Linked DNA regions of Dehalococcoides mccartyi CG5. The protein of the gene in region 1 binds, or shares a complex with, the protein of each later gene. Links are inferred from orthologs where the notes say so. Each region holds a gene or a part of one and is shown on either strand. Other genes may lie near its edges.

Evidence for each region.
Region 2: the proteins of groL (region 1) and metK are in contact, whole or in part, in a cryo-EM structure (PDB 8P4O), measured with the Escherichia coli proteins. The link is inferred for Dehalococcoides mccartyi CG5 from one-to-one orthologs.

The regions. Positions count from the first base shown.
Region 1 is NZ_CP006951.1:1,122,340-1,125,627, forward strand. Bases 272-3,230 are described here. They hold groL (chaperonin GroEL), read left to right. Parts: upstream 272-923; coding sequence 924-2,537; downstream 2,538-3,230. Other genes in these bases: X794_RS05940 (co-chaperone GroES), read left to right, coding at 600-896; X794_RS05950 (M16 family metallopeptidase), read right to left, coding at 2,625-3,230. Also shown: tRNA (adenosine(37)-N6)-threonylcarbamoyltransferase complex transferase subunit TsaD, read left to right, coding at 1-107; more of X794_RS05950, read right to left, coding at 3,231-3,288.
Region 2 is NZ_CP006951.1:363,651-366,930, reverse strand. Bases 211-3,161 are described here. They hold metK (methionine adenosyltransferase), read left to right. Parts: upstream 211-1,051; coding sequence 1,052-2,272; downstream 2,273-3,161. Other genes in these bases: X794_RS01895 (phosphoglucomutase/phosphomannomutase family protein), read left to right, coding at 2,502-3,161; X794_RS01900 (hypothetical protein), read left to right, coding at 2,303-2,506; ahcY (adenosylhomocysteinase), read left to right, coding at 211-1,042. Also shown: more of ahcY, read left to right, coding at 1-210; more of X794_RS01895, read left to right, coding at 3,162-3,280. UniProt on the Escherichia coli protein: Catalyzes the formation of S-adenosylmethionine (AdoMet) from methionine and ATP.

The DNA.
Region 1 (3,288 bases):
CCGACAATGCCGCCGTAATAGCCTCCTGCGGCTATTTCCGCTTTATATCCGGCAAGCAAGACGGGCTGGATATGGATGTATTGCCGGCACTGTCAGTTACTTCCTGAAGTGATTGACAATCTTTTTTTGGCAAATAAAAAAGGAACCCGTTTCCGAGCTCCCTTTTACAACCTGTACAGTATTTGAGGCGGCCTGTACAGTTTTCAAAGACCATCCAGATCTTCATTAACTGTAACCATTGTAGACCAGTATCAAAGATCTTACTATCGTACTTATTACGTAAATTGACTGCGCATTTATGCTTAGTACTTTAATATACTATCGTATATTTTTAAGCCGGGAGGTACTTTTCAGTCTCTGTTAAACCCTGCTATCTGACTATCCCAAGACCATATAGAGAGTTTATACCCTTGGTTGATATAGCTATATTTATTTTTGCAGCTATATTTCTTCTTATTTTACCCTAAATACCTGTAATTATCTCTGTATACAGTTGCAGGTAACCTTTCAGTACTGTATTATATTGCTGTTAGCAGTCTCGTACTGAGACTGCTAAAAAATTGCCGCATAAATATAGTTAAATATTAAAAGGAGGAATAATGGCAATTAGATTCGAACCCCTGCACAACATGGTACTCATCCAGCCCCAGGAAAAACAGGATATGAGCAAAGGCGGTATCATCATACCTGACGCCGCTCAGGAAAAATCCCAGGAAGGCTTGATTGTAGCCGTGGGCCCCGGCCGTCTGGATAAAGATGGCAAGCGCGAAACCATGAGCATCAAAGTTGGAGAGAAGGTTCTTTTCCCCAAATTCGGTGGTGTTGAACTTAAATCTGGCGGCGTGGAATATATCATCATGCCCGAGAGCCAGATCATGGCTAAAATCGTAGGCTAAATTTTTTAACGAATATTAGGAGGTATAATGGCTAAGCAGATTATATTTGGCGAAAAAGTCAGGGTCTCCCTTAAAAAGGGTGTTGACACTCTGGCAAATACAGTAAGAGTAACCCTTGGCCCTAAAGGTCATCCCGTAGCCCTTGAGCGGAAATGGGGCGCACCCACTGTTATAGATGACGGTGTAACCATTGCCCGTGATATTGAACTGCCCGATGCTTTCGAGAATATGGGCGCCCAGCTGGTCAAAGAGGCCGCTACCCGCACCAGCGATGCCGCCGGTGACGGTACCACCACCTCTATCGTACTGGCTCAGGCCATTATCAACGAAGCCTTCAAGAATATTGCCGCCGGTGCCGAACCCATCAACCTGAAACGCGGTATTGAAAAGGCTGTTGCCGCCCTAAAGGCCCAGCTCCGCAAGAATTCCACCCCCGTCAAGGGCAAACAGCAGATTGTTCAGGTTGCTACCATTACCGGTAAAGACCCTGAAATCGGTAACCTGATTGCTGACGTTATGGACAAAGTCGGCAAAGACGGCGTTATCACTATTGAAGAATCCCGTGGCCTGCGTTATGAAACCAGCTATGTAGAAGGTATGCAGTTTGACCGCGGTTATATCAGTGCCTACTTCGTAACTGACCCCGGCCGCATGGAATCCGTCATGGAAGATGCCACCATTCTTATGACTGACCGCAAGATTGAAACCGTTGCCGAGCTTCTGCCCGCTCTGGAAAAAATCCTGCAGATTTCAAAGAATCTGGTCATCGTAGCTGAAAACGTTGAAGCTGAAGCTCTGGCTACTCTGGTAGTCAACAAGCTGCGCGGCAACTTAAACATCTTGGCTGTCAAAGCCCCCGGCTATGGCGACCGCCAGAAGGCCATGCTGGAAGATATGGCTATCCTGACCGGTGGTCATGTAATCAGCAAGGAAGCCGGCCGCAAGCTGGATTCCGTAACCGAAGCTGACCTTGGTCATGCCCGCAGGATTGTTTCCAATAAAGACAAGACCACCATCATTGACGGCGAAGGCTCTGCCGAAGCTATCAAGGATCGCATCAAGCAGATTAAGGCCCAGATTGAAGAAACCGAATCTGCCTTTGACCGCGAAAAACTGCAGGAACGCCAGGCTGCTCTGGTCGGCGGCGTAGCCGTTATCGCCGTAGGCGCTGCTACCGAAACCGAAATGAAAGAACGCAAAGCCCGCGTTGAAGATGCTCTGGCTGCCACCCGTGCCGCCATTGAAGAAGGCATCCTGCCCGGCGGCGGCACCGGCCTCTTGAATGCCCTGCCCTGCCTTGATGCCCTGAAACTGGAAGGCGACGAAGCCACCGGTGTCAATATCGTCCGCAAGGCTCTTATTGAACCCGTCCGCTGGATTGCCACCAACGCCGGCAAAGACGGCAACGTCATTGTTGACAAGGTCAAGAACTCACCCGTCGGCCATGGTTACAACGCTGAGAATGATGTCTTCGGCGATATGGCTGAAATGGGTATCATTGACCCCACCATGGTTGTCCGCTCCGCCCTTGAGAACGCCGCTTCTATTGCCAACATGGTTCTCATCACCGACTCACTGGTAGCTGACATCCAGGAAAAAGCCCCTGCCGCCCCCGGCCCTGAAGCCGCAGGTATGTACTAAGACCCAAACGGGTTAAACAGAAAAGGGCGAGACTTCGGTCTCGCCCTTTTCTTTACTCAAAACTATATTTATAAATAGATACGTTGTCTAGTCTTTCAGTAAACAGCTCACCTTTTCTTTATCAATCTGCCCCACCAGAGCCAGCCGCATCTCAGGTTTCCTGAAATACTCCCCTGCCAGTTCCATTACGCTTGTCAGGGTCACCCCGTCTATCAGGCGGATAACATCTTCATGGGTGTTTACCCTTCGGCATAACAATTCCTGAGAGCCTATCCATTTGGCCATATAGCGGCTGTCTTCCATAGCCAGCTGAATCCGCCCCTTGGACATTTCCTTAGCCTTTGTCAACTCTTCTGCGGTTATAGTTGTCTTGGCGGCTTCCATCTCCGAAAGTATAGCCTCTATGCAGGCCGTCAGATTTGCGGGGTCTACAGCGGCAAATATGGAAAAAGCCCCTGTATCATGCAGGAACTCCGTACCGGACTGGACAGAATAAGCCAAACCCAGATTATCCCTGACATGGGCAAAGAGACGGCTACTCATGCCGTCACCCAGTATGGTATTTAGTATACTGAAAGCATAACGGCGGTTATCCAGCCGGTTCATACCCGGCATTGCCAGCATCAGGTTAATCTGCTCTGCATCCCTTTTGTCTACCCCTACCGGACAGGGGTTGCCGGAATGATAAGGTTCAAAAGTCTGAACTATATTCTGACCGCCCAAACCGCTGAAGGCCTGACTGATAGCCGAA
Region 2 (3,280 bases), 760 kb from region 1 along the record:
CTTGTGTGCATCCAACCCTCTCTCCACTCAGGACGAGACCGCGGCCGCTCTGGTAGAACACGGCATAAATACCTTTGCCATCCACGGCGAAAATAACGAAAGCTACTACCGTCATATTGCCGCCGCCCTGGATGCCAAACCCCAGCTGACCGTAGATGACGGGGCAGACCTGGTGGCTACCTTGCACAGCCAGAGAACTGAACTTTTAAACGGTATACTTGGCGGTACGGAAGAAACTACTACAGGAGTTATCCGCCTGCGGGCACTGGCTGACAGCGGCAAACTCCGATACCCGATTATTGCGGTAAATGACGCCAAGACCAAGTACATGTTTGACAACCGCTACGGCACCGGCCAAAGTACACTGGACGGTATTACCCGGGCTACCAACTTTCTTTGGGCATCCAAAACTGTGGTAGTGGTGGGTTACGGCTGGTGCGGACATGGAGTTGCCATGCGGGCCAAAGGCATGGGTGCTCATATAATAGTTACTGAAGTTGACCCGGTGAAGGCTCTGGAAGCTGTTATGGACGGGTTCAGCGTAATGCCCATGGCAGAGGCTGCCAAACTGGGTGATATTTTTATAACCGTTACCGGAGACAAGCACGTTATAGACAAAGATCACTTCAAGGTGATGAAAGACGGTGCAACCTTGGCTAACAGCGGCCACTTCAACAGCGAAATAAATATCCCCGCTCTGGAATCACTTTCCTGCGGCAAGGATACTATCCGTCCCTCGGTTGAGGAATATAAAATGAAGGACGGGCGAAGGATTTACCTGCTGGGTGAAGGCCGTCTGATAAATCTGGCTGCTGCAGAAGGTCACCCGGCCGCCGTAATGGATATGAGCTTTGCCAATCAGGCTCTTTCACTGGAATATCTGGTAAAAAACCATACCAAGCTGGAAAAGAAAGTTTACGCCGTACCTGAAGAAATTGACCGGGCAGTAGCGGCAACCAAGCTCGCCTCTTTAAACATCAGTATAGATACCCTTAGCGCAGAACAAATAAAATATCTGTCTAGCTGGCAGGAAGGAACTTAAGGAGAAATGATGTCTCAGACCTTTGGGAATTCTTCAAAATATCTTTTCACTTCGGAATCAGTTACTGAAGGACATCCGGACAAGATTTGCGACCAGATTTCAGACGCAGTTCTGGACGCTATCATAGCCAAAGATCCCACTGCCCATGTTGCCTGTGAAACTGCCGTAACCAATGGTCTGGTAGTAGTCATGGGCGAAATCACCACCAGCTGCTATGTGGAAATACCTGAACTGGTCAGAGGGGTGATAAAAGATATCGGCTACATCAAGCCCGAATACGGATTTGATGACCGCACCTGCGGCGTACTTACTTCTATAAACCGCCAGTCTCCTGACATAGCTTTGGGGGTAAACAAATCTCAGGAGGCCAAGAGCGGACAGGTAGACGAACTTGACCTGACCGGTGCCGGTGACCAGGGCATGATGTTTGGTTATGCCTGCACCGAAACCCCGGAATATATGCCCCTGCCCATTTCTCTGGCCCACCGCCTGAGCAAGCGTTTGGCAGAAGTACGCAAAAATGGCACTCTGCCCTATCTGCGGCCTGACGGCAAAAGCCAAGTAACGGTGGAATATCATAACGGCAAAGCTAAAAGGATAAGTAGCGTAGTTATAGGTGCCCAGCATGATCCGGATATAACTACCGAAAAAATTCAGGCTGATATTATCCGTGAGGTTATTAAACCTATTATCCCTACCAATTTGCTAGACGAAAAAACCGAGTATTATGTAAATGCCACCGGCCGCTTCGTAGTGGGCGGTCCGGTTTCAGATACCGGTTTTACCGGACGCAAAATTCTGGTAGATACCTACGGCGGTTTTGCCCGCCATGGCGGCGGTGCTTTCTCCGGAAAAGACCCCACCAAGGTAGACCGTTCCGCCTGCTATATGGCCAGATACATTGCCAAAAATCTGGTAGCTGCCGGACTGGCAGATCGGCTGGAAATTCAGGTGGCCTATGTTATCGGTGTTGCCCACCCTTTGTCAGTTTCCATTGAAACCTTTAACACCGCCCGCATGAACCATGAGGATATCTTATCCATTATCCAGAAGCACTTTGACCTGCGGCCGGAAGCCATTATCCGTAACCTAGGGCTTCGCCGCCCTATCTACCGCCAAACTGCTGCTTACGGGCATCTGGGACGCCCGGAACTGGACCTGCCGTGGGAACGGCTGGATAAGGTAGATGCCATAAAGGCAACCATAGAATCTCTAAGCGTATCCAAATAAAAATATTACTACCGACAGGAAGGTGTGCTTGTGATTAAAACTTTATTGCTGGCCTTCTTTGGGGCAATTGTGGTTGAACTGGCTGTGATAATGCTGGCTACCGTAATGGGGCTGGCAGGACTTACTTTCGTCATTATTGTGCTCTTCCTGCCGGTAGTGCTTATTCTGGGGGCTATTATCTTTATGTTAAGCAAATTCTTCAAGGGGGACAGCCAAAATAACAAGCCAAATTAAGTTCGGTACTGATGGCTGGCGCGGCATTATTGCCAAAGACTTCACCTTTGAAAATGTCTCTGTCTGTGCCCAAGCTACTGCCGCTTACCTGAAAAATACCAGCCCCGATAACCTTTCTCTGGTAATCGGCTACGATACCCGCTTTGCCTCAGCGGATTTTGCCCGTTTGGTTGCCGAAGTAATGGCGGCCAGCGGCATAAAAACCTATTTTGGTTCATGCCCCACCCCTACACCGGTAATCAGCCATGGGGTGGTAAACCTGAAAGCCGCAGGTGCCGTAATAATTACCGCCAGCCACAACCCCGCCATCTGGAACGGATTTAAAGTAAAATCAGCGGACGGAGCAAGTGCCCCTACCTACATGATAACTGCCATTGAAACAGAAATAGCCAAACTGGGAGATAACCCTTCGGTATCCCGTCTGGATTTTGACACAGCTGTTTCCCGCGGACTTATTGAATGTATAGACCTTGCACCCGCCTATTTTGAGCAAATAAGCAAACTGGTAGATATTGAAAAACTGCGGGAAGCCGGTTTCAACATAGCCATAGACTCTATGTACGGCGCCGGCATAGGCTATTTCAAGCACCTGCTTGAGGGCGGCTGCAATCGTTTGAACGAAATAAACGCCGAACCCAACCCCAATTTTCCTGATGTGCTTCAGCCTGAACCGATTGCCCCAAACCTGAATAAGCTGATGAGGCTTGTCAAGGATATACGCTCAGATATAGGGCTGGCTACTGATGGTGATTCTGACCGTCTGGGTGTGGTAGA